3 regions of the Paenibacillus sp. FSL K6-3182 genome follow, and region 2 is predicted to be linked to each of the others. Evidence: riboswitches for the same ligand, from Rfam matches in the RefSeq annotation. Region 2 holds a riboswitch; each other region holds the start of a gene.

Region 1 (7,229 bases), 590 kb from region 2:
GCCGGCAGCCACTAGCTTCAACGCATCATTAGTATCCGCGGGCATTTGAATGTTAACCTCTAAACCATGCTTCGCAAAATAACCGTTTGTTTGAGCCGCATAGAGGAAGGAATGCACCGCATTTGGATACCAGTCGAGCATAATGCTAATAGTCTGAGGATTTTGTTTTGTCGAAGTGTCCTCGGGCTTGTTTTCAGTTGGGGCAGCGTTGCTGCTGCACCCATTAAGCACGAGCAGCAGAGAAGCAAGCATTGGAATTATCCATTTCATTTTTGCTTTGATGATCATGTATTGAACCTCTTTCTCTTTAGTATTGATTTCTCCAATAGGACAATGGCAGCAAATAATAAGATGCCAATGAGGGATAGCAGAAAAACGGATGCAAACATGGAATCGGCGTTCAAATTGCTGGACATTCGGCGGCTATAGTAGCCTAGGCCTTCACTGCCTCCAAGCCATTCACCGATGGTGGCGCCGACAACGCAATAAACGATCGATAACTTAAGTCCTGAGAAGAAGGACGGTAGGGCGATGGGGACTTGTATTTTTCGGAAAATACCCCAGCGAGTTGCTCCCATTGTCAGCAGCAGCTCTTCATATTCGCTACCGCTTTTCTTAAGACCGTCATAGGTGCTCACAACGATAGGGAAAAAAGCAGTCAAAAAAACAACAGCGACCTTGCTCCAAATCGTATAGCCAAACCACATAATGAAAATTGGCGACAGAGCGATAAGCGGGATGGTCTGACTGATGACGACAAACGGGTACAGCGCCTTCTCCAGTATTCGGAAAGTGTACATGCCTGCTGCGAGCGTAGTCCCAATAATAATCGACAATAGAAAACCGAGGGACACTTCTTTAAGCGTAGCCAGCAGATGTTTGCCAAGCAGCAGATGGCCATCTTCGATTAATGCCTGAGCTATTGAGCTAGGTGACGGCAGTATGTAGGGTGGAACCAATCCGAGCTGTGCGACCGCTTGCCAAACGAGCAGTAAGCTAAAGAGCAGCAGTATAAATAGTCCGTAATGGCTCAGCCACTGGTTAATTAGAGGTTTGCGCATGCAGTCTTCGCTCCAAATCTTGCCGCAGCTTGATGAAGTCGGGTTCATAATTTTGCTCATAGTGTCTTGGTCTCGGCAAAGGAACGACTATTTCCTGTATCCCTTGCGCTTCGCTAGCAGCACCTGGCAACAAATAAATGCGGTCGCTCAGCAATATCGCTTCCTCAAGATCATGTGTGATAAAGAGTACTGTTATTCCAAGATCGCTCCACAGCTCGAGCAGCCACTTATGCATGCCGCGTTTGGTCATGGCATCAAGCGCGCCAAACGGTTCGTCCAGCAGCAGCAGCTCTTGTCCGGTTACTAGCGTGCGCAGAAAAGCTGCCCGCTGTCGCATGCCGCCTGACAACTCGTCAGGGTAAGCTTGTTCATAGCCTGCCAGTCCGAAGCGAGCAAGCAGCTCTATGATTTGGATCGTGGTATAATGGGGATTGCTGCGTGCCAGCTCAAGTGGAAGCAGACAATTGCCGAGTATTGTTCTCCATGGCAGAAGAAGATCCTTTTGCGGCATATAAGCAATTTTGCCGAGACGATTGGGGGCAGGCTTGCCATGCAGCCTAATTTCACCTAGGCTAGGCTGAAGCAATCCGGCCATGAGCTTAAAGAGAGTGCTTTTGCCTGAGCCGCTAGCACCGATGATAGAGACAAACTCACCTGAGTAGGCTTGAAGCGAAAGATTAGACAGTATAGATGTTTCAGCAAGCTTGTCGTAGGTGTAGCTTACTTGGTGAAGTGAGATTATAGCTGTAATACGCATCCCTCCGTAAACAAATAAAGACCCACCCATTTCCGAGGGGAAATGAGCGGGTCTAACGATCACACAAGGCTTGCGCGCATGGATGAATGCTTTGCTGCTCCACTTCCCTCCGCTGGAATGATCCAGATCAGGTTCCAAGGGTCCGGAGCAGTTGCTCCATCTCAGCCGGTAGGCTCCCCTAGTGAAATAAATAGGTTTATATGCAATTTGTATTTTTTCTACTATAGCATACACTGGATAGATGTAAACCATAATTATCCGAAAAGGCGTTGGACAAATGAAAAATTTACTCGTAACGGGCTACCGAGCGCATGAGCTTAATATTTTTAGCCAGAAGCATGAGGGCATTGTTTATATAAAAAAAGCGCTGACAGGCAAGCTGGTTCCGCTTATAGAAGATGGGCTTGAGTGGGTGATTACCCCGGGTCAATATGGCGTGGATTTGTGGGCGTGCGAGGTCGTGATTGCGCTGAAGGAAATTTATCCTCATTTGAGACTTTCAATTATTTCGGCATACAGCAATCCGGAAGAGAAATGGAAGGATGATAAAAAGGAGTTTTATCAGCAGGTTTTAAAAGGGGTCGATTATTACGCTTCGGTCAGCAACCAGCCGTATAATGGCATTTGGCAGTTTACGGCTAGGGACGAGCTGCTGTTTCGGAAAACGGACGGTATTCTGCTCGTTTATGATGAGGATGCAGGCGAGGGCAGCCCCAAGTTTTTTAAAGAAAAAGCGTTAAAGAAACAGCAATCTGAGGACTATGGTTATTTCAGCATAAGCTCGGAGGACATTCAGAGCATTGCGGATGACGACAACCTGTATTCGGAAAATTAACGATGCATGGTAGTTGAGTAAGAGGAGTTTATTTCATGCTGGCAGGCAGAGACCTGTCAGCATTTTTTTATGCGCCAAGCTGACTGTTTATGCTATCGAGATACATTGAGATTGACAAATAATAGGTGGCGTATTATTATCTGATTAGATAAATATCTAATTAGACGTAAATTAAATTTGCTTGGTGGAGGAAGAGGTGGCGAACGGTGCAATTAGATAAGGTGGTAGCCTATCATAAGGCATTATCCGATCCGACGAGAATTAAATTGTTGATTATGCTGGCCGAAGGTGAGCTTAATGGGCAGGTGCTCGCAGAGAAATTAGGCGTTACGCCTGCTACGATTACACATCATGCGACCAAATTAAGAGAGGCCAGCTTAATTAATGAACGCAGAGAGAAAAACACGATTTATTTTTCGTTGAACCATTATTTTATTAAGAGCAACGCTAATGCGGCGGCGGAGCTCATTTACCGGAATGCAGGTACAGAGAAGGGAGTGGACAATTTGGAGGATAGCAATAAGAAACTGAAGGATTCAGTCATCCGCAACTTTTTTACAGCTGAGGGTAAGCTGAAGCATATGCCGGCTCAGCATAAGAAAAAATTGATCGTGCTTCAGCATATGGTTTCTCATTTGACGAGAGGGAAACAGTATACAGAGAAGGAGATTAACGAATTTATCAAAGGTTATCATGACGACTTCGCGACCATTCGCAGAGAGTTCATTATGCATCAGTTGATGTTTAGAGAAAATGATATATACGAATTGAATCCGCAAGAAATATGGGCGAAGTGGGAGATTCTTTCGTAAGCGGAAGTTGCTTTAGATAATAACGGACATCAGATGCCTTATTTGCTTTATTTCTCTTCTATTGGCCGTGGTTGCGGACATGAAGGCCGTTATTTGGCTCGAATCGTTATAAAAGGCTGCGATTTCTGCCAAATAACGGACTCTATGTCCGTTAGAAGTAAAACTGAACTCATCGAGCGGCTGCTGTGCTACTGCGTCATAAAGGAAAAGTAATTTTTTTATCGAATGTAGTAGCATCTGAAGGATATCTGAAAGATAAAGTACATAATAAGAGTGGATTACAAAAGGAGCGAATACATATGGCGTTGGCAGAAGGTACAAAAGAAAACCCATGGAAATTAAAAACACCCCCTCAGACATCTGAATATGAAATTTATAAGGATGAAAAAGATGGTAAAGAAATTTTAGTATGCACAGTTGGGAAGACGGTCTTGCATTATGATTTCCGCTGCATTGATGACTTAAGCGCGATGCTCAAACAACATGGTGACTGGATTGAGCTTGGCAGCGCCGATGAGCAGAAGCCTGCTAAAGAGGGCACTATTGAAGCATGGGGACGCTCGTCTGAAAACCCGATTGGCGGCTGGTATGGATTGAAAAAAGGGTTGCGCGGCAGATTCGGAATGTATCTTCCACCATTGATGGAGAAGCTGGGGCTTGCAGAAGTAGAGCATAATCCAAGGAATAATCGGATGAAGTCTATTTAATCTCAGTGGAGTGAAAACTCGAAAAAGGATGAGGAATCTACAATCCTATTGTATGTGAGTATTGAGTTCGAGTGATTGGCTGCCGTAATGGCAGCTTTTTTTTATTGTAAGAGTGATTGAGAACTTACAAATATTTGTATATATTTATTTAAAAAGAATGATTAGGAGGGTTATTCCTTGACATCCTTACATTTGAAACCCGATAAACTAAAACCCGGAGATACCATTGGAATTGTTTCACCATCCTCGCCTGTTGCTTTTTATTGCCCTAACAGATTGAATCGTGGAATAGCTGCTTTAGAAAATATGGGATTTAAAGTAATTACAGGACAGCATAGCAGGAAGAGAACAGGTCACACGGCTGGCAGCCTAAATAATCGTTTGGAAGATTTTCATCATATGATTCGTGACCCTGATGTAAAAGCAATTATCGCTACAATCGGGGGATACAATTCACATCAACTGCTTGAAGAATTAGATTATTCGCTCATTAGCAGCCATCCAAAAATTATAATGGGGTATAGTGATATCACTGCACTTTTAGCAGGCATACATGCGAAAACAAATCTAATTACATTTATGGGACCTGCTATTATGCCGCAATTTGGAGAATTTGGTGGACTTATTGATTTTACATACCATTCCTTTGTGAGAACATTAATGAAAGATACACCAATAGGAATGATTGACTCCAGCGATCATTGGACAGAGGAACATTTAAGCTGGGACATTGACGATTCACGCCCTAGAGCGACGATACCTAATACGGGCATGAAGATTTTAAAGCCGGGGCATGCGAGAGGACCAATTCTAGCTGCGAATATGGGTACACTTCTGCTGCTGGCAGGTACGCCCTATTTACCAAGCTTCGAGGGCAAAATTTTGTGTCTGGAAGAAGACGAGAGTGAGCAGCCAAGTACAATTGATAGATATGTTACACAATTTCGCCAGATGGGTATCTTTGATCAAATTTCCGGTCTCATTATTGGAAGATTCCAATCGATTGTAGGATTTAATGAAGATGATTCATTGCAAGAGCTGCTGCAGAATGCAACGAGAGGATACGATTTTCCGATCATATGTGATGCGGATTTTGGTCACACGGACCCCATGATTGTACTTCCAAATGGTGTTGAGGCTAGTTTGCAAGCTAATGAGGAACGAGGGATACTTTTTTCGATTGAAGAATCCGCCGTGCAGTAATAAAATCTACTATATGTCATTTATTTCAATACATGAAATTGTGAATATTATTTTGGACAGATATCAGCAGCTGATTTAAACTAGAATAGAATTCAAACGTTAATTTGGAGGGAAAAATATGAAATTAGAAAATCAAAAAGAGATCCTGACAATCGTTAATTCAGATGTTACAGCTTCCAGCTTCAAAAATGTTTGTGCGGAGCAGGTCACGCTTAACTGTTGTAACCTTAGCGGTATGAATATGAATGATGTGAATTTAACGGGATTGCATATCTCAGATGCTAATTTGAGTGAGTTTGTCATTGACGGTGCACAGTGGGGGGGAGCCCATTTTCGCAACATTGGATTCGGCAATCCAAGTCAGCCTGATGTTGAATTCAACAGAACACCGGTACAATTAACCAATTGTAATTTACATCAAAGCGTATTTACGGATTGCAATTTAAAGAACGCTAAATTCGACAACTGCGATATTTCTGGTTTAACTATAAACGGAATTGATATCGAAAGTTTAATTAAACAATTTGAATCTATGGAGATAAAATAGGAATATAGAAATTTTATTCAGCGAGGCACGATCACTTAAAGCCGTAAAAAGTTCGCCAACTAGGCAGCCTTTTGCGGTTTTTTTAGAATCAATGGGGTGGGTTTTTCTATTAGGAGTTGTTCGCGATTTTAGAGGTACAGTAACGGACATAGAGGACGCTATATATGTGTTTAACGTACAATCCGCTTGCTAACGGACATAGGATACGTTATGGCTGTGAAAAGGAGCATAAATATAACTTTTGAAGCTGAATAAGGTCCTCTATGTCCGTTAGTTCGCAAAAAAGGGTGGAAATGTGGCAAATAGAGTACCTGATGTCCGTTAACAAAGCAACATTGTTCTAAATTGTCACGTCTCAATGGTATCTGATCGCAAAATAGGAGGAGAGCAGCTATTCGAAATCATATTTTAACTGCTTTGCCGATTCATTTGTTGGCATGGGCTATGATTCTTTCGGCAATGTTATTTGATCCATTTCGTTGGTTTTTAAACCCCATCGTTAATAACACTCCAGCTTTTTTAACCGTTTCAAGATGGTTGGCTCAATCATTATTCATAACGGGCCTAATTGGCTTTTCCATATATAAGTTAAGAACGAGCCCCCAGCTGACAAGAAAAGATTTGAATGTAGTTTCCGTACATGTTTTATTTTCTATTGTTCATATTGCTGTCGTTAGTGCAGGTATTTTTATTGCGGTAGGCTTTGAAGATTTATAGTAAATCATTATCATAAATAAGCAAATGGATGCTGCGAATTAAATGTATTTCTATATGAAGGCTGCCTAAGGGCAGTCTTTTTGTATTGTTAGGTCGGCCTGATTGAACAGAAAATGATGACTAAATAAAGCCGTTATTGCGAGTACTACGTAAATGTAGAGCTACACGAATCCATAAATCTCTTATAAAGTGGAGTAATCGAAGGTAAGTAAATGATGGAAGGAGAGATAACGTTGAGTATAACGTCCAATAAAGATGGTTTTGAGCTATTGGCATGCCTGCCTATGAAAGAGGATGAGCTCAGAGAGGATGTACCTTTGGCGGGATCATACGCGGTAATCAACTGTGGCGAGCGATTTCTTATTTGTTTTAACAAGTGGAGACAACAATGGGAAGTACCCGCAGGGGGAAGAGAGGAAGGGGAAACACCGAGGGAATGTGCAAGCAGGGAGTTATTCGAAGAAACATCACAAATCGTTAATGACCTCGAGTTCATCGGGTTGATAAAAGTGAAGAAGCCTAATGGAGATATCAAATATAATCCCATTTATTATGCTAGTGTAGATAAGCTCGTCCCATTCCAAGCAAAT
Region 2 (7,229 bases):
TGCCAAGCCCAGCTTCTCTCGCCAGACGCGCAATTCGAACAGCCTCCTCCGCTGTTCTCGCACCAGATGTATTCGGCAAATATTGCATTTGTCTATCTTCAAAGTGTTGAAGTACCGAATCATCCTCTACACTCTCTAGATTAACCCTTCTAACCGCGAACGTAATAACCTCCGAACCCGACGCTTCAAGCGCCTGCTGCAGTACAGCAGGACTTGGAAATCGCCCCGTACCGAACAAAAAGCGCGACCGCAGCGCATGGCCTCCAATAAGAAGGACATCTTCATGATTCCAATTTCCCAAAATATTCAGCCCCCTCCGACAAAATGTACAAGTTCGATGGAACTTCCGCCAAGTAATTCAGTTTCAGCCCACCTTGCACGTTGTACGATCATACCGTTAAGCTCAATAATGAGCTTTTTATGTTGTTGTCCAAGCTGGATGACCAGTTCTTCCACTGTTTTAGCGCTAGTCTGCTCCTCACGGCCATTTATCTTCACTGTCTTAAATGGATGAACATATTCAGAACGATGTGCATCAATTTTCTTTAAGAAAGCCTGACAAACACCAGCCGGATCATTATGGCCAACAATGGCTGAAACTGCGCATATCCGTGTTGCCCCTGACGCTAGCACGGCATCAACATTATCAAGTGTGATGCCGCCAATAGCCACGAACGGTATGGAAATATGATGCGCTGCTTCCTTGACATAACTCGTAGTAACAGCCGTACGGCCCGGCTTTGTTTCGGTAGGGTACACTGGCCCAACGCCGATATAATCGGCTCCCTCCTGTTCAGCAGCCAGCGCTTGCTGCAGGTTATGCGTGGATATGCCAATTATACGGTCAACTCCAAGCCATTCTCTTGCTTTGGCAATTGGCATATCATCCTGACCTAAATGAACACCGTCAGCATCCGTCTCAAGAACAAGATCAGGATAATCATTAATGATAAGAGGCACTTTATATTTTCGCGTTAGTATTCGAAGGGCTTTGGCCTCTTCAAGCACCTCATCCCTCGTCCCTGTTTTGTTGCGAAGCTGAACCATTTGAGCTCCGCCAATCAGCGCCTGCTCCATCACTTCAACGACTGATCTGCCAGGGTGATTAGATTTCGCTGTAATGGCGTAGAGCTTGAAGTTCCGCCAGCCTTGTCTACTCATTCTCAAACACAACCTTTCATCAAACAAATCATTTGTTTCCATTTCATAAAAACGTTTTAACGAGATTAATTGCATTCTCCGCATCCGCTGTGCCTTGCACAAGCACCCGTCCATCTGGGAAGAGAATCAGCTGCTCTCCGCTTGAGATCATCGCTTTCACTAAATACCGATTCACGGTGAGCGTGCAGCCAAGCGCTCTCAAAGCTTGCTCTACCTCTTTTAAATCAAACGGCTTGCCTAACGTCACCTGCACCGTATCCCTACCGCATAATACGGTAGAGCTTATTTGATTGTCTTCTGCTCTATCAGCTTCAAAACAACGCTTGTCGTCTATTGCTCCAACAGCCGTTTGGCCACAGTATGGACACTCGGCCCTGAACGTCGGCAGCTCCGATTCCCGCATTCGAAATGACCATAAATCAATGCTTAACCACGTTTTACGCAGCGCCGATTCATTGCCAGTGAGCCATTTTATCGCCTCAGCTGCTTGTATAGATGCAATCCATTCCACCGCTGGAGCGAGTACGCCCACCGTATCGCAAGTATCTGCCTCCTGCTCCATATCATCTGCTCCGATTAAGCAGCGCAAGCAAGATGTATCTCCAGGAACTAATGTTGCCTGCATGCCCTGCGCCCCAGCCACACCGCCATAAACAAATGGGATTCGCTGACTAAAGCATTGGTCGCTGACCAGCAGCCTTGTCGCTGCATTATCCGTCCCATCAAGGACGAGATGAACGCCTCCGGCTAGAAACCCGATGTTCTGTGCATTCACATCCGCTACTGTCGCCATAATGTTTACACTGCTGTTAATTTGGCGAAGCCGACTGGCAGCTGCCACTGCTTTGGGCATCACAGCCAGCGCGTCCGCCTCGTCAAAAAGCATTTGGCGCTGCAAGTTGCTCGGCTCAACAAAATCCCTGTCTACCAGCCTAACTTCCCCGACACCGGCTCTTACCATATGCTGCGCAAGCGAAGCTCCTAATGCGCCTACACCGACGATAAGCACCGAGGCATCGGCCAGCTTCCGCTGGCCTGCCTCTCCAATCAAAGCAAATCTCGTTTGCCTCGAATAACGATCTGCAAAAGCATCAAGAACAGAATCAACCATAAATCTTGCTCCCTGCCGCCTTGAATGCATCTGATTTTTCCTTCATCCCCGCTTCAATGGCTTCCGTTGTTTCCATATCGTTTTGCGCGGCATACTCTCTTATATCTTGAGTGATTCGCATGCTGCAAAATTTCGGCCCGCACATGGAGCAGAAATGAGCAGATTTAGCTGCATCTGCCGGAAGCGTCTCATCGTGGTAAGCCATCGCACGCTCTGGATCAAGCGACAGATGGAATTGATCACGCCAACGAAACTCGAATCGCGCTTTGGACAATGCATCATCACGCAGCTTCGCTCCCTGGTGCCCTTTCGCCAAGTCAGCCGCATGCGCTGCGATTTTGTAAGTAATAACGCCTTCCTTCACATCCTCCTTATTCGGGAGCCCAAGGTGCTCCTTCGGTGTTACATAACAAAGCATCGCCGTGCCGAACCATCCAATCATCGCAGCTCCAATTGCCGAAGTAATATGATCATAGCCTGGCGCGATATCGGTCGTTAGCGGTCCTAATGTATAGAAAGGCGCTTCATCGCATACTTCCAGCTGACGATCCATATTTTCTTTGATCAAATGCATAGGCACATGGCCAGGGCCTTCAATCATCACTTGTACATCATGTTTCCATGCGATCTTCGTTAGCTCACCAAGCGTATCCAGCTCAGCAAACTGAGCAGCGTCATTGGCATCTGCTATAGAACCGGGTCTCAGGCCGTCACCGAGCGAGAATGATACGTCGTATGCTTTCATAATTTCACAAATGTCTTCAAAATGCGTATATAGGAAATTCTCCTTATGATGTGCCAGGCACCAAGCTGCCATAATTGATCCGCCTCGCGAGACAATGCCCGTAACGCGCTTTGCCGTGAGTGGTATATAGCGCAGCAGCACACCAGCATGAATCGTAAAATAATCAACGCCCTGCTCGGCTTGTTCAATAAGTGTATCGCGGAATACTTCCCAGCAAAGGTCTTCTGCTTTGCCGTTCACTTTCTCCAGCGCCTGATAAATGGGCACTGTGCCAACTGGAACTGGTGAATTCCGCACGATCCACTCCCGCGTCGTATGGATGTTTTTCCCCGTGGACAAATCCATAATCGTATCGGCTCCCCAGCGCGTCGCCCAAGTCATCTTCTCCACTTCCTCTTCAATCGAAGATGCTACAGCAGAGTTGCCGATATTAGCATTGATTTTAACGTGAAACTGCCGCCCAATAATCATCGGCTCACTTTCTGGATGGTTGATGTTCGTTGGAATAATGGCACGGCCGGCCGCGATTTCGCTGCGCACAAACTCTGCACTCATCCCTTCGCGAATAGCGATGTATTCCATCTCAGAAGTAATGATCCCTTTGCGGGCGTAATGAAGCTGCGTAACATTTTGCCCTGTTTTGGCACGAAGCGGTTTCCTCGTTAACCCCGGGAATCGTTCCGCGCCTCGCTGCTCTGCTTTTTCAGCCGAAATAAATCCATTATCCTCAGGTTTGATTTCCCTGCCCTCATAGGGCTCTACATCACCACGCTGCAAAATCCATTCGCTGCGAATACCGGGCAAACCACGCCGAACATCTGCCTCATACGTTTCATCGGTATAAGGACCGCTTGCATCATAAACTCTTACAGGTTCATTCGGCAGCTCTTCACCATTTCTGCCAGTACTAGCTTCAAGTGCAATTTCTCTCATCGGAACACGGATGTTTCCCTTTGAGCCCTCGACGTACACCTTGCGGCTGCCCGGAAGCGGAGTAGAAAAAATAGACATAACAAAAACCTCCTAATGGAATAATAGAATTCCTCCTGGAGGCATACGCAAGCATATGAGAAAGTTTAAAACACCGCTGCTATACAAGTAGCTAGGCTGCTACAAGAGCTGCAATTGCTGGAGCGTGCATGGCGGCCACAAAGCTTTATCGATTCACTGGCGCCAAACAAAAAAACCGCTCCAGCAAAGGAGCGGTCGAAGAGTGTCGTCATGCGAGTGTTATCTTGCAAGGGTTCCCCTTAAGCAGATAAAGTCTTGCCGCATAAGCTGAGGCTTCAGCAGATTCCGGCAGAGCTTTCACGCGCAAAGCATAAACGCACAATCCCACTTTCCTACGCTGGCATAACCCAGATCAGGTTCAAAGGGACCAAAGCGATTCGCTTTATCTCAGCCATTACGGCGCCCCTAGTGGATTTCCTTGTTTGACTATACCGTTTAGTAAAGAAGGGTGTCAACCCTCTATTTTCCAAACCGCGGAAAAACACAGCCTGCTACAGTCCGCTTTCCTTCAGCAGCCTTACCCATCGATCAGCGGTGTGACGCCATGTAAATGTCTGCTCCACACGCTCGCGGCTGCGGCGCCCCAGCTTCTGCCTGAGCTGTTTATCGCGAAGCAGCAGATGCAGCTTTTCTCGCAGCTCTCGCTCGATATGAAGCTGATTGACCAAATAACCCGTTTCGCCATTACGGATAATTTCTTTCATTCCGCCTGCACGTGTTGCGACTACCGGAACGCCGCAGGACATCGCCTCGACATTAACGAGCCCAAATGCCTCCCTCTGTCCAGATGGAACGACCGCTACATCGGCAACGAGCATCCAGCTGGGCACTTCCGAATGCGGCACGTAGGGCACAAAACGAACATGACCCGGACATTTGCGTCCAAGCTGTTCAAGCTTGCGAGCATAAGCCGTTTTGCGATGCGAGCCATAAAATGGGCTCCCTACGATGATAACGACGAGCTCCGGATGGCTTTTGGCAAGCTGCGGCACGATATTGAGAAGATGATGAACGCCCTTAAGCGGAATAAGCCTCCCCATAAAAAGCACCACTTTTTTACCATTCAATCCTCTCTTTTGCCTTAAACTCTCCCGTTTAGCGGCTCCTTCGGAGGAATATTGTGAAGGGAACCTGCCCGTATCTACCCCAGGATAAATGACTCGCAGCTTCGAAGCGACCTCTGGCGCTTTCGACACTACAATTCGCCTTAGAAACTCGCTATTTACGATGATTCTATCTGCTGCCTGCAAGCACTTATGCAAGTTTGCAGAAGAAATATAGGAGGGTGAAATGAAGGTGGAGGAATGCAAATAAAGCCAGACTCGTTTGCCTGGATTCAATCGCTTCATCGTCAGCACAAATTGGGGACGATTCTCGACGTCGATGACGTGAGGAGAAAAACGGTGAACCGCACGCCCTACCTCTTGAATATATCGCTGCTTATTGCCCGCTGCAAACCGTTCACATACAACACCGTTAAATTGTCCTTGACGAGGCAATCGCTTGCTCAGTCTTCCAAATATACGAGGTTCCGCGTAAGGCTTAAGCAGCGGGGCAAATTTCTCTACCACTCGCTCAACCGAGCTGCTCCCTGATGAAGGAATCGGGAAGGAGCCTGGTGTTACAATTGCAACTTTAATGGGTGCCATCTATTCGTATGCCTCCTGCATGATCTGCTTTTTTTGCAGTATCATACGTATCTAGCAACGGCTTTGGCACGGCTTTTCCAAGGCTATAGCTTGAATTTCATTTGGAACAGTCCAGCTCTTCGAGCTGCCATATAGATGATCACGACAAGCGGTCCGATGAATACACCGATAACACCGACGAGCTTGAAGCCGACATATAAACTTACAAGCGCTGACAATGAGCCGATCCCTACAGAATCTCCGAGAATTTTAGGCTCTACGATGCGGCGGAATACGGTAATAACTAGAAATAGAATAATTAGCCCTACCCCTACAAAAACATTGCCCGTCAGCAGCAAATAACTTCCCCATGGCACAAGTACAGAACCTGTTCCAAGAATCGGCATAATATCAACAATGATAATAAGCAGCGCGATAGCAAGCGGATATTTGACATTAAGTATGAGCAAACCGATCAACGAAATGATGTAGGTGAGTGCACTCAAAATAAACTGCGAACGCAAGAAACCAAAAATCGACTTTTTGAGATTGTTCAGCACATCATTGACCTGTGGCTGCGATTTTTCTTCAAATAATGAAAGCACCGTTGCCTTCATCGTATTTAGACTAAAGCTCATCATGTATACCGCTACCAAGAAAACGATAAAGAAGATGAACATGCCCGGGATGCTTGAAGCGAAAGCGATAACGGTGTTCGATAACGTACCTACCATTTTCGTTAATGTACTCGTTAGCTCCATTAGCCATTTCTCTAACGTTTCAATGGCGTCAGGAGGGAAGTTTTGATATAACGATTGTGCCTGAAACATGAGATCGTCTACCATCCCATTGGCATTTTCGAAGTATTGGGGCACTTTTTTGAAAAAGGCTATCAATTCGGCTACCACTTTCACGCCAAGCAGCGCGATTAGTCCGATCAGAATAACCGTAAAGAGGCTGCTTGATATTGTAGCTGCCACCAGCCGATTCATTCGGAATTTTTTCATAAACAGCTGATTAAGCGGCTCAAGAAAAATAGCTACAACAAGCGCAAGCAAGAAAGGAGCACCTACCGTAAAAAACAGATAGAGCAGCAATAACCCTAAAGCGATAAATACGATTGTCTTAATAGACACAGCTTCTCCTCCTCTCTATTCTTTTATATGCACTTTACGCTACTCTTAAACCAGCTCTTTCATACTAATCCAGCACTGCGCTGCGCTCATGGAAATTAACATCTTTATAGTACATATCCTTAACAAGGAGGTTAGGTCCGCAGCATGAAGCGACCGGGCAGTGACAATTCACACTTTGCGCAAGGGAATGGTCCAGCCATTTATCAAATAAATCCTCCAATTTGGACGAACCGATGTTGCCAAAAGCGGGCACATCAGAAAAGTCGGTTACAAATACATCGCCTGTAAACAAATTTACGTTCAGCCGATTGCGGCCGTCAGGATCGTTGCGTACCGTTACATTTGGCTCATTCGCTAATCTTCGCAGCAGTTCACGTTCTGATTTGCTGTCACTGCATGGATAAAAGGGAAGTGTGCCGAACAGCATCCAAATGGAT
Region 3 (7,229 bases), 2.0 Mb from region 2:
CTTGCTTATTTTGTAGAGGATGGCAGAAGCTTAAATCGCTTAACTAACTGCCTGCCTTCACCTGCGACAGCAATATGACTCGCGCAGCCGGTTCCCAACTAGCGGTTAACCCAAGCTCTGCGGACAGATCCCGTATTTGTACATAACCTGTTGCTTCGGACAAAATCGAGTCGAGCTCTTTGCCGTTTACGGTAACCTTTTTCCCCGTCCAATCAATCTTCGCTCCGAGCGCTTCACCAAGCAGCCTTGCCGGTACCCAAGTTGTACCCTTGAGCAAGTAACCCTCTGAAATAACCTCCCCCTTGTACAAAACGACAACAAGCTCTGCATCCTTCAGCTTCTCTGGCTTAGGCAGCGGTGTGCTTCCTAAAGCATCATATTTTTTCAACCCATACTGCAAAATAATGGCTTTTAATTTGGCTGGATAAGCCGGATCTGTCGCATAGCCGCATGCGTACAGCATGTCAGCTTGCTGTTCTGGCGTCACTGCCTTGCGAACACGCTCATAGCGCGAAGTAGCCAGCAGCAAATCCAAATCCTTATAAAAATGATAGACGCTCTCATAGGCTCGGAAAGCAGCGCGCGTATTCTCGCTTCGGCCATCGACGACCTCCCATGTTCCTTTAACGACCGCTTCTCCGTGCCAATATGCATTCGTCTGTCCGCTGCCCACCTTGATACCGCCTAAGTTGTACCACGGGTGAATAACACCGCCGGTTTCAAGTACATTTTGCGCTAAACGTACGGATGGAAACATCGTTGATCCTTCTCGCTTTATTCTTATAACCGTCGGAGCTAATTGTTCAATAAATTGTTGTTTCGTCAGCTGTGCCATCGTCTGTCTCCTTTCTGCTGTCCACTTTGGCTTGCCATCTATTACCCTGTCCTTATCTTTGTATGCTGTGAAAGCGCAAGTGGCAATGGACAAAGTGGTATGAAAGGTCGACTCTACCACTATGTTTTTTTGTATTTTAAATATAAAAGGGCCGCATCCTCAGATTATTCATTCTGATGGAGCGGCCTTTTCTGTATGAATGGAATACTATAGGAGTCCATAAAAGCGGCGAGTATTGGCTAGCATTATTTCCGCAACCTGCACAGCTGGCAGCTGCTTTATATTCGCAATATGCTTTGCTGCATCTGCAGCCATTGCAGGCCGAGTCTGCTGACCCGCATAGATTCCCTCAAACGGCCATGGCCCATCCGTCTCCACCATCAGCAGCTGAGTGGGATACTCTCTTACAAGCTGCTGTATTTCTGCCTCGTAAGCGACGTCTGGCGTTACCGACACCATGTAGCCGCTTGCCGCCATTCGGCGGATAACCTCAGCATCGCCCTTGAACCAATGAAAATGCGCTCTGCGAACGCCATGCCGCTCCAAAATGTCGCAAGCTTTGCCGGCGTCCTCATATACTGCATGCAATACAATTGGACGATCAAGTTCGGCAGCCAGCGCAGCAAACCGATCCAACAGCTGCAGGTATGGATTCTCATCAAAAACGATATTTCCCCCAGCTTGCTGCGCTTCTGTTCGCGTATAATACGGCAGCCCTACTTCGCCAATTGCAAACCGTTCCCCTGCTTCATGACGCAAACGAATCCAATCGAATAGCTCATCAAGCTCCTTATCGGCAGGTATGGGCTGCTCTGGGTGGAAACCATAAGCAGGGTGCACACGTCCTGCGTAACGCAGGGCAATGTCACGGTTCACAATAGACGATTCCAAATGCATAGATACGGCAATCACAGCTGCTACACCTTCTGCGAACGCACGCTCTAGAAGCTCATCACGCTGCTCTGCTTCATACAAATCAATATGAATATGCGCGTCTATGCATGTGCCTTCCTGCTGAGGAGATTCCGAGTACAATTGCCCTTCGCGCGGACCATTGCTTGTTTGTATCGCCATCTATACGTTTCCTTCCTTCGCACCCGTCTTAAGCAGATCATAAATGCGCTGCTTCATCGCATAAAACCGTGGGTCTGTCCATAAAGACTCATGACGCGGACGCTCGAATGGGACTTGAAATTCCTCCAGCACCACTGCCGGCGATGGTGACAGCACAATAATCCGATCCGATAGAAACAAAGCCTCTTCAATACTATGGGTAACGAGCAGCACCGATCTTCGGTTCAGCTCCCAGATCGACATAAGCCACTGCTGCATTTGCTGCCGCGTCAAGGCGTCCAGTGCGCCGAACGGTTCATCCAGCAGCATGAGATTCTGCGGAGCAAGCAGTGCCCGGAGGAAAGAAACCCGCTGCTGCATTCCTCCAGAGAGCACATGCGGATAAGAATCCGCATATTCCTGCAGCCCGATTCGCTCGAGCCATTCCTTTGTCCTCGCCTTCGCGAGTTTTTTATCAACGCCAGAGATCGTAAGAGACAACTCTATATTGCCTGCAACGGTTTGCCATGGAAGCAGCGACGATTGCTGCGGCATATAGGAAATATGTCCGCGTTCGCCCGTCGTTTGCTTGCCATCGATCCAAATTTCGCCTTCCGTAGGACGTTCCAAACCGCCGATAATTTGAAACAAGGTTGTTTTTCCGCTGCCGGACGGCCCTACAATCGATACGAACTCCCCATCTGCTATTGAAATGGATAACCCGCCAAGCACTTCTTTGCTCATCTGTCCTTTGCCAAACTTCATTCGAATATTTTGCGTTTGAAGCGTCACTGAATGATGCTCAGCACGATTGACCACTGTCAGCTCACCTCTTTCTCAGGGCGCCAACGTATGACAAGACGCTCCGCTAAGGTTATTAGCCCAAATAACGTCAAGCTGATCGCAACAATAATGATAACTGCTGCAAACACTCGATCAGGCATAAAGCCTTTGAACGAGATGATCATAAATGCGCCAAGTCCTTTGTTCGTGCCTATCCATTCGGCCACAACTGCACTGAGTACGCTGTAAGAGGCCGCAATTTTCAAGCCGGAAAACAAATGAACAATCGCATGAGGAAGCTCCAATCTCCAGAACAACTGCCATTTGCGAATGCCGATCATTTGCAAATAATTACGAAGCTGCGCATCGGTGTTCATGAGGCCGCTCAGCATGGCAACTGTGATCGGGAAGAAACACACCATGATCACAAGCAGCACCTTTGGCAGCATTCCATAACCTAGCAGCATCGTCAAAATTGGAGCGATCGCAATGATGGGAACGTTTTGCGACAGCACGAGCAAGGGGTATACTGCCGATCGAACCCCAGGAATTAAATGCAGCAAAGCGGCGAGCACGAAGCCCACCGCCGATCCTCCCACAAAGCCGAGCAGCATGATTTTCACCGTTGCTCCCGTATGCATCATTAACCTTGGCCAAATTTGGATGGCCTCTTGTACAATTGAAATTGGTGATGGAAACTCCCATTGTTGAAATAATCCAAGCCATGCAGCTGCCTGCCAGCAGACGAGCAGCACGATCAGCAGTGCTGCCGGCTTCCAAATTTTCGGCCAAATCGATTTCTTATTGCCCATCTGGATATTTCTCCAGCAGCCTGCCCATGGAAGCGCCGTTTGCCGGATTGTAGTAAATTTTAATTTGTGAAATAACGGACGGGCAGCCCATCTCCGCCATCGCCTCGCTCATCGACTGCACGACGCTGAGCAGATGGCTCAGCTCACCCTCCATCGTCGTTTCAAGCGGTGCTACACGATAAGGAACACCTGCCGCTTTAATGATTTCAATTGCACGATCCACGTAAGGAATAACACTTTCGCCGCCTGGCGTTGTCGGTAATATTTGAATACTTACTAATGCGTTTGCCATTTGATTTCCTTCTTTCTCATCGTTGTAAGTGAGAGCGGGCTTTCCCGCCCTCCATATGTTCGAATAGCTTATTGTGGTAAAAATTCGTTCGTAAATGCCTTCTCCGCTTCAAGCTCCTTCTCCAGCAGCTTGTGCTCAAACATCCATGCCGCATAGTTTTCCCATACGCTTAACTTCTGTTCGCCCCAGCGCGGCGCGTCATCTTGATATTTGGAGCTTAACCATTTTTGGCTGGCGCGCACAAGCTCTGCGTTCAAATCCGGCTCTGCTTTTATTAAAATTTCTGCTGCATCCTCCGCATTGCTGATCGCGTATTGGTAGCCCTTGGATACGGCAGCAGTAAACGCTTTGACTGTTTCCGGCTTATTCTTAATCAAATCTTCGTTCGTCACGATTACCGGCGTATAATAATCCAGTTTGTCGCTGTAGTCTGTTAAATAAACCATATTGATCTTCTCGCCGCGCAGCTCTGCTTCCACGCCAGTCCATGCGTAGTAAATCCATGCAAAATCAATATCCCGTTTCACTGCCGTAAAAAAGTCGCCGTCGCCGATGCTTATCATATTTACTTTGCTCACATCTGCACCCTTCTCCTGCATAAGCGATTGAATGACCGCCTCCTCAACAGGAGCGCCCCAGCCGCCATACGTTTTCCCTTCAAATTTCTCAGGTGAATCGATTCCCTTTGCAAGCGGAGAAGCAAAACCTGAGGTGTTGTGCTGAATGACAGCGGCGATCGATACGAGCGGCACGCCGGCAATTCTCGCCATCGTGACAGACTCCTGATAGCTTACGCCAAACTGCACATTGCCCGAAGCGACCATTTGATCGGCACCGCTTTGTCCTGGTTGAATAATTTCAACATCCAAGCCTTGCTCCTTAAAAAAACCTTTATCTCTAGCTACATAAAGTCCGGTATGATTCGTATTTGGTGTCCAGTCGAGTACAACCTGCACCTTCTCTAGCGGCTTGTCCGCTGTTCCCTCTTGCTCTTTCGGCTGTTCGCCCTTGTTCCCAGCGCCACCGCCGCAGCCTGCCAGCGCCAATACGAACACTAGCATCGCGGCCACGATTTTCCACGACAAATGCCCTGTTTTTTTCTGATTCATGATGTTGTTCCCCTCTCCATGCTTCGATTCTTATAGGCGACGACTCCTCGTAGTATCCGGTTCCATGGCTGCATCATTCTAATCGCAACAAAAAAAAGCGTCCCCCTAATCCGGAGGACGCCATATCATTGGCTGTGCAGCTGTTTATACAGCAAATGCTTGATCAATTTGATCTCGCCTGCTTGCAAAACAGAGCTTCTGTCCCTACGCTGGCATTATCCAGATCAGGTTTAACGGGTCGGAATTGTATAGAAAATCCCCTCTCAGCCGGCCTAACCAGCTCCCCGGAACATATTCGGTTTCGTCAATACCATTCATTGTATAGCAAAACCCGCATTTAATGCTAGTTTTTTTTGAAAATGATTATCATCAAGCCGCGATACTCATCCTCTTACTATGCGGCAGCCAGAACGTGCAGCTCCTGCACCCGCTGTCATTGCCCTAGATCAACATGCTCATCCAGCCATTCAACCTTTGCTTCTTCAGCAGCCTTCGAACCTTCTAAGTCTGCCGTATCTTGGATCTCTACTGCAGAAGCAAGGCGTCCATATACGAGCAAATAAGCAGCTGTCAGCTCTTTTGACATCTCTTCAGACGTTAGCCGCTCTAGCAGATGGATGTATTCTAGCTGCTCCTGCGGTTTATTATCCGCACGTGTAATCTTCACATAGGTAAAACCGGCCTGCAAATAAAGCTGGCTAACTTGTTCTGCTGAGTACTGTGATGTCGCTTGATGCTGTGCTTGTGCATTAGCAGGATCTAAATATTGCCGAATATTGTCGAAATAATAGCGATTGGCAAAACACCCGACTAGCCAGCCGCCAGGCTTTAGAAGTCGAACTAGACTTTTCATTGCTTGCGGTGTCCCGTATGCATGAGCATCTCCGATTACGATGCCGTCAAAACCTTCAACAGGCAGCCTCCAATCCTTCGGATCATTCGAGCGGAATACGGTAATTCCCGAAGCTTCTGCTACTCTAGCCGCCAGCTCGTTACGTTCAACTCCGTACCATATTGCGGTTGAGAAATGCTTTTTCATATGCAATATCGTAGCTCCGCACCCGCAACCTATTTCCATAATCGAGCAATTCTCGCGTCTGTACTCATGCGATTCCCGCTCAATTACGGTACTTAAATCCATTCGTATATACGTTGCATCACCAGGGTCAAAGCCCCATTTGGACATAAAAACAATAGCATTTTTTCTGAAGTTTTGTACATATTGTTCTGGCTCTGAGCTAAAGGAGATGCTCCCGTAATGATGAATAAACGTATCGCCGCACAGCATCAGCTTATATCCCGCCAGCCGGAGCCGCAGGCTATAATCATCATCTTCAAAGTTGCCGATACCGAAGATTTCGTCGAGCGATCCCGTTTTCTCCCATGCTTCTCTCCGCAGCAAAAGGCAGTAGCCGACCAGCTTCACGCGCTCCTCCCATTTTGTTCTGTCAGGGTTGGCATGCAGTGCCGAAGCAAACAGCTCCATTTCATCTATCGTCGTATAGGTGACCGGGATCGTCGTCCAGTAGGAAGCCGAATTCGTAACGGGGCTGACCGCCCCGATTCGTTCATCACTAAATAAGCAGCGCTTGAGACCGTCAAGCCAGCTTGGCGTTACGATTGTATCGTTATTTAGCAGCAGCAGAAGATCGCCCGAGGCCGCGGCCATTCCTTGGTTGCAGCCCTTAGGAAAACCAGCATTGCAGCCATTGTCGATTACGATGATATCGCTCTCGCTTTTAGCCCATTTTACCGTATCATCCGTCGAACCATTATCTACAATAATCAGCTCATAGCTGCCTCTCTGCGTATGTCTCCGAACACTCTCCACACATTGCTTCGTGTATTCAAGCTTATTGTAGGTAACGAGAATAATGCTTGTCATGCAGCTATTGGCATCGCTCACGCGTATATCCTCCTCAAGCAAGTATAAACGGCTTACTTACCTATAAAATATGTCAGCCTATCCGCTTGGGTGAGCACTGTGCGCAACTTTCAATCATGCTGCCTTTTTGTATTTCTTGCGTATTCCGACGAAAAGCATAAGCAGCGGCAGCACGATTTGAAATAAAGGGGCAATCTTCAGCGTAATATCGAGTCCGATCCAAATATGGGTGGTATTATTTGGTTCGATAAACGACGCCCCATAAATAATGAGACCAATGGGCAGCACACAATATCGGTAGGCAATACCAGTGATCATATTGAACATGAATACCGATGCCATGTATAGCGCAGTCATTTTTACATAGAGACCGATAAAAAGCAGCAGTGTTACGAGCACATCAAGCCGTTCCAATATATTAGCCAGACTAATTAACTGCACAACCTCAAGCAGCGGCAGT

What was found. A riboswitch is a leader RNA that binds a small molecule or an ion and turns the genes downstream of it on or off. The one in region 2 is predicted to bind thiamine pyrophosphate.
Region 1: another riboswitch for thiamine pyrophosphate. It lies ahead of MHH56_RS20965 (ABC transporter ATP-binding protein); the one in region 2 lies ahead of thiC (phosphomethylpyrimidine synthase ThiC).
Region 3: another riboswitch for thiamine pyrophosphate. It lies ahead of MHH56_RS14030 (ABC transporter substrate-binding protein); the one in region 2 lies ahead of thiC (phosphomethylpyrimidine synthase ThiC).

The regions. Positions count from the first base shown of each region.
Region 1 covers NZ_CP150265.1:4,696,364-4,703,592, reverse strand. Annotated here, with positions in the region: gene MHH56_RS20975 (ABC transporter substrate-binding protein) at 1-288, opposite strand, end outside; gene MHH56_RS20970 (ABC transporter permease) at 285-1,061, opposite strand; gene MHH56_RS20965 (ABC transporter ATP-binding protein) at 1,042-1,818, opposite strand; TPP riboswitch at 1,906-2,008, opposite strand; gene MHH56_RS20960 (DUF1273 domain-containing protein) at 2,096-2,653, shown strand; gene MHH56_RS20955 (metalloregulator ArsR/SmtB family transcription factor) at 2,860-3,465, shown strand; gene MHH56_RS20950 (DUF6855 family protein) at 3,651-4,172, shown strand; gene MHH56_RS20945 (S66 peptidase family protein) at 4,350-5,375, shown strand; gene MHH56_RS20940 (pentapeptide repeat-containing protein) at 5,494-5,922, shown strand; gene MHH56_RS20935 (hypothetical protein) at 6,340-6,639, shown strand; gene MHH56_RS20930 (NUDIX hydrolase) at 6,873-7,229, shown strand, end outside.
Region 2 covers NZ_CP150265.1:5,284,902-5,292,130, forward strand. Annotated here, with positions in the region: gene MHH56_RS23350 (thiazole synthase) at 1-301, opposite strand, end outside; gene thiE (thiamine phosphate synthase) at 307-1,161, opposite strand; gene MHH56_RS23360 (ThiF family adenylyltransferase) at 1,205-2,272, opposite strand; gene thiC (phosphomethylpyrimidine synthase ThiC) at 2,265-4,028, opposite strand; TPP riboswitch at 4,341-4,445, opposite strand; gene MHH56_RS23370 (glycosyltransferase family 4 protein) at 4,520-5,677, opposite strand; gene ytvI (sporulation integral membrane protein YtvI) at 5,761-6,792, opposite strand; gene yfkAB (radical SAM/CxCxxxxC motif protein YfkAB) at 6,857-7,229, opposite strand, start outside.
Region 3 covers NZ_CP150265.1:3,253,925-3,261,153, reverse strand. Annotated here, with positions in the region: gene MHH56_RS14055 (glucosaminidase domain-containing protein) at 44-835, opposite strand; gene MHH56_RS14050 (TatD family hydrolase) at 1,043-1,909, opposite strand; gene MHH56_RS14045 (ABC transporter ATP-binding protein) at 1,910-2,707, opposite strand; gene MHH56_RS14040 (ABC transporter permease) at 2,710-3,483, opposite strand; gene MHH56_RS14035 (MTH1187 family thiamine-binding protein) at 3,473-3,775, opposite strand; gene MHH56_RS14030 (ABC transporter substrate-binding protein) at 3,844-4,884, opposite strand; TPP riboswitch at 5,067-5,181, opposite strand; gene MHH56_RS14025 (glycosyltransferase) at 5,318-6,790, opposite strand; gene MHH56_RS14020 (GerAB/ArcD/ProY family transporter) at 6,884-7,229, opposite strand, start outside.